DNA from 3 places in the Pseudoalteromonas sp. APC 3358 genome. Region 1 is predicted to be linked to each of the others. Evidence: predicted binding sites of a transcription regulator. Region 1 holds the regulator's gene; each other region holds the start of a gene.
What was found. The regulator ArgR, encoded in region 1, controls arginine synthesis, uptake and breakdown. The targets are predictions, from matches to a motif close to ANTGAATANNTATTCANT.
Positions count from the first base shown of each region.

Region 2: gltB (glutamate synthase large subunit) is a predicted target of ArgR. The motif match lies at 1,506-1,523, and genes of this name have one in related genera.
Region 3: QL995_RS10775 (OadG family transporter subunit) is a predicted target of ArgR. The motif match lies at 1,701-1,718, and genes of this name have one in related genera.

Region 1 covers NZ_JASDCE010000005.1:183,492-186,781, forward strand. The annotation lists gene QL995_RS09980 (ABC transporter ATP-binding protein) at 1-518, shown strand, start outside; gene QL995_RS09985 (Dyp-type peroxidase) at 567-1,466, shown strand; gene argR (transcriptional regulator ArgR) at 1,474-1,941, opposite strand; gene mdh (malate dehydrogenase) at 2,167-3,099, shown strand; gene ispB (octaprenyl diphosphate synthase) at 3,186-3,290, opposite strand, start outside.
Region 2 covers NZ_JASDCE010000004.1:253,059-256,348, forward strand. The annotation lists gene gltB (glutamate synthase large subunit) at 1-1,404, opposite strand, end outside; gene QL995_RS08410 (efflux RND transporter periplasmic adaptor subunit) at 2,103-3,290, shown strand, end outside.
Region 3 covers NZ_JASDCE010000005.1:350,135-353,424, forward strand. The annotation lists gene csrA (carbon storage regulator CsrA) at 1-170, shown strand, start outside; gene QL995_RS10760 (YcxB family protein) at 221-688, opposite strand; gene QL995_RS10765 (hypothetical protein) at 821-1,012, opposite strand; gene QL995_RS10770 (DUF1328 family protein) at 1,071-1,244, opposite strand; gene QL995_RS10775 (OadG family transporter subunit) at 1,764-2,006, shown strand; gene oadA (sodium-extruding oxaloacetate decarboxylase subunit alpha) at 2,018-3,290, shown strand, end outside.

The DNA.
Region 1 (3,290 bases):
TACGTCGAATTATTAAGGCAACCCAAGTATCTGCTGTGTTTGTTACACATTCAAAAGAAGAGGCGTTTGCCTTTTCAGATACACTTGCCATTATGCATCGCGGTAAAATTGAGCAACAAGGCACGCCTGAGCAGCTTTTTGCAGCTCCATGTTCAAAGGAGGTTGCAGAGTTTCTGGGTCAAGGCATATACTTGAGCGCAGAAGTATTAACAGCAACTGAATACAAAACACCATTTGGTTTAGTCGAGTCCTATGTTGAGAGTAAGCAAAACGTAAGCGTAGGGCTTATATATGTGCGCCCTCATCAAATAGAATTAGTGGCAGATAACCAAAGTGACAAACTCAGCAAGCGAGCTACAATCATAAGTCGTCGCTTTATTGGTTCGGCGTATGTTTATTCACTTGTTATTGATGAACAAGAAATTGAAGTTGCTGCACAATATGGCCAGTCATTTGAAAATAATGAGCAGGTTATAATAAAAATAAAACCTCACACGGTGAATTTTTTCGAATCGTAATTAATTTGTTATTCGCTGTGTTTTTATCTATAAAACTAAGGAATAACAATGGCGCAAGCGCAATCAGGGATTTGTGCTGAAGCAAACTTACACGGTTTGCACTTATTTTTTAATGTGTTTGATGGTCAAGATGAATCACTTCGCGCAAAGTTAAAACAAGTAAGCGCTATTGAAGAAGAATTTAGCGATCAATTTTCAGAATCAATGCTTTCTTGTATGGTTGCTATTGGTGCGCAATATTGGCCGCATATCCTCCCTGAATACATCCCAAGCGAATTACAGAGCTTTCCTAATATAAACCATAGCGATCATCAAATGAGCGTACAACCGTGCGATTTATTTGTGCAAATTCGCTCTGACCGTGAAGACGTTAACCATTTATTTGCGCTGCAAATTTTAAAACTATTTGCCCCCGATGTTGAGCTGGTGGAGCAAATTCGTAATTTTCGCTTTTTAGATGGTCGTGATTTTAATGGTTTTATTTATGGTGGCGACACCGCACATGGAAGAAAAAAGCGCGCTACGGCTTTAATTAGTAACCCTGGCAATTTTGAAGATCAGGGGAGTTATATTCATGTACAGCGTTATAAGCATGATTTAACTATGTGGCAGCACTTATCATTGAGCGAGCAAGAACAAATAATGGGACGTACGCGCCTTGATAACACGCTAATTACCCCTGCGATTGAAACCAGCCATGCTTCGCGAAGTGAGCTAAAAGACGAAGACGGACAACCGCTATTATTAAATCAGAGCATGCCTTATGGCGATGTGTATGAGCAGGGAATGTTATCAATTACATGCTCTTGTACGGGCACCGCATTTGAAAAAGTACTTAATAGTCGTTTAGGGGAAGGAGATTGTTACGACCACTGGCTTGATTTTACTCAAGCCGATATGGGTTCTGCTTTTTTCGCGCCTTCAGTCGGGTTTTTAAAACAAATTTAGTTTGCTATTAAACCGTATCAAATAAAATGCGAACACGTTCAAGTGTTACATCTATTTCAGATATTTTAGCAGGAGCGATAAAAATAGTATCGTCGCCTGCAATTGTTCCTAGTACGCCATCTGCTTTACCTAATGAATCTAATAAACGAGCGATAAGCTGAGCGGCGCCTGGACTGGTACGAATAATGATCATCATTTCGTTGTGCATAATGTCGATTACTAATTGGCGTAATGGACTTTTAGCCGTAGGTACACCCATTTCAGCAGGTAAGCAGTAAACCATTTCTTGTTTGGCGTTACGTGTGCGTACAGCACCAAATTTACTTAGCATGCGCGATACTTTACTTTGGCTTATATTGTCAAAGCCTTGATCTTTTAATGCATCAACTATTTCGCCTTGAGAGCCAAAATTTTCTTCTTTTAATAGTGATTTAAATGCTTTTACCAGTGCTTCTTGTTTATCTTGTGGTTGCATAGTCTTTATTCGTTTTTGTTATTTATGCCGCAAATTCTACACAAAAATGAATAATTATGCAGCAGTTGTTTAGTTAACTTGCCAGTTTGATGCGTTAAATCACAAAAGTTTACGACTATGGTCGAAAATATACTTGAAATAGACAGGATAAATTTGTTTTTAGTCGCTAATTTCATTATCTTAAGAGCCACAAATGTTTCCTACCTCAAATTACGGAGAATTCCAATGAAAGTTGCTGTATTAGGTGCTGCAGGCGGTATCGGCCAAGCGTTGTCTTTATTATTAAAAACAGGCTTACCAGCTGGCTCTGAATTATCACTTTATGATGTTGCACCAGTAGTACCAGGTGTTGCGGTTGACCTTTCTCACATCCCAACAGATGTTAAAGTAGCAGGCTTTGGCGCAGACGAATTAAACAAAGCGCTTGAAGGCTCTGACATCGTTCTTATCCCAGCGGGTATGCCACGTAAACCAGGTATGGATCGTGCTGATTTATTTAATGTAAATGCTGGTATCATCAAAACTTTAGCAGAAGGCATTGTTGCTAGCTGTCCTAAAGCGTTAGTAGGTATTATTACTAACCCAGTAAATGGCACAGTTCCAATCGTTGCTGAAGTATTCAAAAAAGCAGGTACTTACGACGCTAAACGCGTATTCGGTATTACTACGCTTGACGTTATTCGTTCAGAAGCATTTGTTGCTGAACTTAAAGGCGTAGACGTAGCAACTGTTAAAGTACCAGTAATTGGTGGTCACTCAGGCACAACTATTCTTCCTCTACTTTCTCAAGTTGAAGGTGTTTCTTTCACAGATGAAGAAGTTGCTGCACTTACTCCACGTATCCAAAATGCGGGTACTGAAGTTGTAAATGCTAAAGCAGGCGGTGGTTCAGCTACGCTATCTATGGGTGCTGCTGCAGCTCGTTTTTGTATGTCTTTAGTTAAAGGCCTACAAGGTGAGGAAGTTGTAGATTACGCTTACGTTGCTGTTGAAAATGGCGATGCAGAGTACTTTGCACATCCAGTACGTTTAGGTAAAAACGGCGTAGAAGAAATTCTTTCTTACGGCGAACTAAGCGCATTTGAAACAAAAGCAAAAAATGACATGCTTGAAACACTGAAAAAAGACATCAAAGAAGGTGTTGATTTCATGGCGTAATAGCCAAAGTAGAATAACAAAAAAGCCTGTATTTGCAGGCTTTTTTATTGCTCAGAATTAATTTCACACTGTGTAACTAGTTAAAACTAGTGGTCGCGGTCAACCGCAATACGAGCAAGGCTTATGAGTGCTTGCTTATAGTCAGACTCAGCTAAAAAGTCTAAACACGCAATAGCTTTGTCAGCTTCAAG
Region 2 (3,290 bases), on a different contig from region 1:
AAGTTCTTCGTTGGTATAACCAAACATTTTTTGATATTTAGCTAGCGTTTCGTCATCAAATGAGCGATTACCCGCGTCTTGTTCAGTAAGCTCTTCAAATGGAACTAAACGTTTAACGTTCTCTTCAAGCCATGACTTGTAAGGATGGCGAGACTTTAAATCTTGATCGATTTCATCTGAGTGCCAAATTTTGCCAAGCTTAGTATCAATAACTAATAATTCACCTGGACCAACACGGCCTTTTTCAACTACTTCATCGGCAGTGTAATCCCAAATACCCACTTCTGATGCAAGCGTAATAAAGCCATCTTGTGTAATTACATAGCGCGCTGGGCGAAGTCCATTACGGTCAAGGTTACAAGCCGCAAAACGACCATCCGACATAACAATACCTGCCGGGCCATCCCATGGTTCCATATGCATAGAGTTAAAGTCGTAAAATGCACGTAAATCGTCGTCCATTGCACGGTTTTTCTGCCATGCAGGTGGTACGAGCATACGCATAGCGCGGAATAAATCCATGCCACCAGCTAAAAATAGCTCAAGCATATTATCTAGGCTTGATGAATCAGAGCCGGTTTCGTTTACAAACGGCGCTGCGCTTTGTAAATCAGGAATAAGCGGTGACGCAAACTTATATGAACGTGCGCGTGCCCACTGGCGGTTACCTTCAATAGTATTAATTTCACCATTGTGTGCTAAATAGCGGAAAGGTTGAGCTAAAGGCCAACGCGGCTGAGTATTAGTAGAGAAGCGCTGATGGAAAACACAAATCGCACTCGTCATACGAATATCAGCTAAATCTAGGTAAAAATTTGGTAAATCTGCAGGCATCATTAAGCCTTTATAGATAGTTACCAAACCAGATAGACTTGCGATATAGAAAGCTTCGTCATCAACAATGCGCTTCTCAGCGCGGCGGCGTGCTACATATAAGCGACGCTCTAAGTCTTTAGAACGCCAACCTTCTGGCGCGCTAACAAAAATTTGTTCAAAACCTGGTAATTGCTGTACAGCAATAGGACCCAACATAGATGGGTCAGTTGGCACAACGCGCCAACCTAAAATATTTAACGTTTCTTTTTCTAATTCTTCGCTAAGTATTTGTTTTGCAGCTTGCGCTAAAACAGGGTCTGAATTTAAAAATATCATACCCACTGCGTAGTTTTTGCCTAAGTGCCAGTTATGTTCACTAGCAATAGCACGGAAAAAGCTATCTGGTTTTTGTAATAATAAACCACAGCCATCACCTGTTTTACCATCGGCAGATATACCACCACGGTGCTGCATGCGATCAAGCCCCGTAATAGCAGTACGAATAAGCCTATGACTAGCTTGACCATTAACTTGGGCTATTAAGCCAAAGCCACAATTTTCTTTTTCTAACTTTGAGTCGTATAACATAGACCCCTCCCCTTGCTGCACTGTTAGCGTGGATGAACTGCTCGACGATTTGCTAACAGACGGACAAAACTAGCCTCTATCTTAAATAGAGTCAATAGCACTTTGAATACATATTCACATTCTTGAATATTTCTCACTTCATAGCAAGATTTCTTTTTATCATTATTTTTAACATTTAGCGTTATTTTAACCACTATTTTTTCATGACACTGGTGTCAAGTTTAACATATTGTAAAAAACACGAGCCTTCATCGTGACAGCTTACGTAAACGTAAAGGCAACCGAAAGTGAATAAGTATTCAGCGCTAGAGGGGCTATTCAGTTAACATTTAGATAGTTTTATGCTATTTCATTACTTTAATGGCTTAACATCCCCGATTATTGCTGCTCATTAGTATAGTTATGAAAGTTCATGTCATTTTTTGTACGTTAATAGTGAATTTTTATTTAAAACTATGTCCGATGCGGACACATAAACTGTCCGCGGACATAAATTTCAATAACAAAAAAATAAAATTACTTAAATATCAATAAGATAATAGTTGGCATATTAATCGTATAGCTTTATATATAATCGCTAATTGGAATTACTATGTTTACTCTAAGCTTATTTTTACTCTCTCCTATTGCCGCTATTTGCACAGCAGCTTTATTACTGCTGTGCGAAAAATACATAAAAGCAATTTAGGGGAAATTAAATGATTAAAGATACCAGCGCACAAGACGTACAGGTAAAGGCACCTATAAGCTATAAAAAATACGCGATGATCACTGCGATTGTTTTCATTGTGGTCTCTGCAATTGCTTATATTTTTTTAACTAACCATAGCGCTAAAAGCTCTATTAGCCGCTCAAAAGTACAGATTGCAAAAGTACATGTTAAAGCGCTCATTCGAGACATTGCCGCCAGTGGTAAAATTGTTGCTGCTAATGCCCCTAAAATCTACAGTCCAGAACGGGGATTTATAGATTTAAAAGTAAAGGCCGGCGATACAGTAAAGCAAGGCAACACACTTGCCCTGCTGCAAAGCCCTGAGTTAACTAATGAATTAAAGCAACAGGAGTCTGTACTTAAAAGACTTGAAGGCGAACAGCAAAGGCAGCATTTGCAAGCAAGACGCCAAACACTCACCTTAAATAAAACACTCGATATGGCACAAGTCGAGCTTAACGCCGCTGAGCGCGAAAATCGTCGCGCACAGTTATCAATACAAAAGCACTTAATTAGCCAAATTGATCTAGAAAAAGCAGTTGATGATTTATCCCGAGCTAAGCTCTCCTATAAGCATGCGCAGCAAGAGGTATTGCTTGCCAAAGACACGCTCACTTTTGAACTACAAGCTGCTAAAAGTGATGTGACCCGCCAACAACTTATTGTTGATGACTTAATCCGAAAAGTAAGCAACCTATCTATTAAAGCTACCGTTACAGGGATCGTGGGTAACCTATTAGTGCAACAAAAAGCCGCAGTGACGCAAAGCCAACCTCTTATGACTCTCGTCGACTTAAGTAATTTTGAAGCCGAACTCCAAGTTCCTGAAAGTTACGCAAACGAATTAGGGCTCGGTATGGAAGTAGAGCTTAAGTTAGGCAATGAAACAGTGATGGGGAATTTATCCGCCATATCACCAGAAGTTAATAATCGTGAAGTAACAGCACGCGTCCGGTTTAAAGGTGTTACTAACAACATTCGTCAGAACCAACGCTTAACTGCACGTATTTTACTCGACAACCGAGAAGGTGTAATGCAAGTAAAGCGTGGTGCATTTATGCAGCAAGGCGGAATTATAGCTTATAAAGTCGATGGCAATATCGCAAAGCGTATACCTATTACAATAGGCGCCACCAGCATTAATGCGGTTGAGCTTTTAAGCGGACTAAAAGAA
Region 3 (3,290 bases), 170 kb from region 1:
TAGGTGAAACCCTAATGATTGGTGACGAAGTAACAGTTACTGTTCTAGGTGTTAAAGGAAATCAAGTTCGAATCGGTGTTAATGCACCAAAAGACGTATCAGTGCATCGTGAAGAGATTTACATGCGCATACAAGCTGAAAAGTCGAACCCTAATCCGGGCAATGCTTAATCAACACGTATACGTAGTTGAGTAATTAACTCAACTAGTCAAAAAGCCACTCACTGAGTGGCTTTTTTGTTTATAAAAGCGAGTGTTTCTGGGGTTAGTATTTGTTTTGAAATGTATTGCATGCCGCTTTTATTTTTAATAATAATACCTTGCTGAGTATCTATTACTTCGCTTATGTCTTGCCAAGTTAGCTGAAAGCTTTTGTAATGATTAGCCGATTTAATGCCTTCTTCATCAAAGGTAAGTGTTACCTCTGAGCCTGACGCTCTGCTGAGCATTTGTCTGGTTACCCACCAAGGTCTGCGATAGTAAAAAGCGACGCACTCTAGTACACCTAGCATGATCATAAACGATCCTAAGTAATGATCGTTTAAAACATAAATGCCAAATAAACCAAGCGCAACGAGGAGTACAAGTAAAAAGTACTTAGGTTTGGCGCGCTTACTGTAGGGGAGTGACTCATCAAAGCACTCGTAAAAGTAAGGTTTATCTAGTGTGTAGGTTGTTGTAAATGCCATATTGCCTTGCTTTAAATATCGTTTTTTTTATTTTAGCAAGCTAACCGCTAAATGAGCAGCTTTATAGTCAGTGATTTTATTACAGGCACAAAAAAACGGCCCTAAGGCCGTTTTTTAGCGATACAAGAAGAATTAACAGTTAGTTTCTTCAGCGTTTACGCCTTCTTTAACATTTTCACATGCATCTTCTACTTTGTTTTGCACGTCAGTTACTGCTTCGTCAATACGCTCGCCTGCATCTTCTGCATGGTTATCTTCACAACCCATGATGAAAAAACTTGCGAATAGACCGATTAATGCTGCTTTAACAGTTGTTGATTTCATAGTGTAATTCCTTGTAAGTATTAATTAAATTTTAGTGTTTGTTAGTTGAATGCTTTATCTACCTGGGTGATTTACCACGTAGTGCACCTGAAACTAATGAGATCACTAAAAGTACTAAAAATATAAAAAATATAATTTTTGCTATACCAGCTGCGGCACCTGCGATGCCACCAAAACCTAACACTGCAGCGATTAAAGCAATAACTAAAAATGTAATTGTCCAGCGTAACATTGTTTTCTCCTTGGTTATCAAATTTGCTCACAATAACTAATGCCAGTTATATGCCAAAGTTTATTTTTGTTTTATATCAGATGGTTATGGTTTTTAACTGTGTTTTTAGTTATTAGTTAGTTAGTAATTTTTACGCTTTGTTATGTAAGTTATTCACACTGTTACAAGTTACCGGTAAATATTCACTAAAAACAATGTTTTTGGTAAGACCAATTAACAATTGATGTGTGTTTTTGTACTTATTATAAAATTTGGCGGTTATTTTTATTAAGTTGAATAGTTAATTAACAACTTCCATATAACTATTAGCTATAGTCGTTATTTTCTGTATGTATTGTAGGGCGCATGATTGCTGGGTTATGGCATGTAAATTTGTTGAGTGTTATGTTGTTTATAGTTTAATTGGTTTTACCAATTTACAAGATGTAGACAAAGCGACTAGTTTTGTTATTATCCAGTGAATAAATATTTAATTAAATCGATTTTTTATTTTCGATATGGGTTTCAAGGGGGAGAAAAATGGATATAGGTGCTCTACTCACAACGGCTGGTAGCTTAATGCTAACTGGTATGGTTGGGGTGTTTGTATTTCTGTCGATATTAATTGGTGCAGTAACGCTTATGTCTAATTTGGTGACGCGCTATAGCGAACCAGAGGCATCACCAGCTAAATCACCGTCTTTTAAATCTCAAGGTGTGCCTAATGAGCACATCGCTGCTATTAGTGCTGCCATTGCTCAGTACAAATCAAATAATAAATAAGGGGCACACACATGGCTAAATTAAAATTAACAGAATTGGTATTACGCGATGCGCACCAATCATTGCTCGCAACACGTATGCGCCTAGACGATATGCTACCTATTGCTAGCAAGCTAGATGATGCAGGTTATTGGTCTATTGAATCGTGGGGCGGTGCTACATTTGATTCGTGTATTCGTTATTTAGGCGAAGATCCTTGGGAGCGTATTCGTGCGCTTAAAAAAGCGATGCCTAATACTAAACAGCAAATGCTATTACGCGGTCAAAACCTATTAGGCTACCGCCATTACGCTGATGATGTAGTTGAAAAATTTGTAGAACGCGCACATAAAAATGGCGTTGACGTATTTCGTATTTTCGATGCAATGAACGATGTACGTAACCTAGAAACAGCGATTAAAGCGGCTATAAAAGTAGGCGCGCATGCTCAAGGTACTATTTCGTACACGGTAAGTCCTGTTCATACGCTTGATATGTGGCTGACTCTGGCTAAGCAATTAGAAGATTTAGGCTGTCACTCAATTTGTATTAAAGACATGGCGGGTTTATTAAAGCCGTACGATGCTGAAAAATTAATTAAAGCACTTAAAGAAACCGTATCGGTTCCTATTGCTATGCAGTGCCACGCTACAACAGGTTTAAGTACTGCGACTTATCAAAAAGCGATTGATGCAGGCATTGATATGCTTGATACCGCTATTTCATCAATGAGTATGACTTACGGACACACCGCAACTGAAACTATTGTATCGATAGTTGAAGGAACTGAGCGCGATACCGACCTTGATTTAAACCACCTAGAAGAAATTGCTGCTTACTTTAGAGATGTACGTAAAAAATATGCGGCATTTGAAGGTAGCTTAAAAGGGGTTGATGGTCGTATTTTACTCGCTCAAGTACCTGGTGGCATGCTTACAAACATGGAAAACCAACTTAAAGAGCAAGGCGCGGCAGATAAGCTTAATGAAGTTTTGCTTGAGATCCCACGCGTACGTGAAGATCTTGGTTTTTTACCTTTAGTAACACCCACGTCGCAAATTGTAGGCACTCAAGCTGTACTTAATGTACTTACGGGCGAGCGCTACAAAACAATTACTAAAGAAACTGCTGGCGTATTAAAAGGTGAATATGGTTTAACACCAGCACCAATGAATAAAGAGCTACAAGAGCGTGTGCTTGATGGAGCAGAGGTTATTACTTGTCGCCCTGCAGATAACATTGCACCAGAGCTTGCAACGCTTGAAGCTGAATTATTAAAAGAAGCGCAAGAGCAAGGTTTAACAC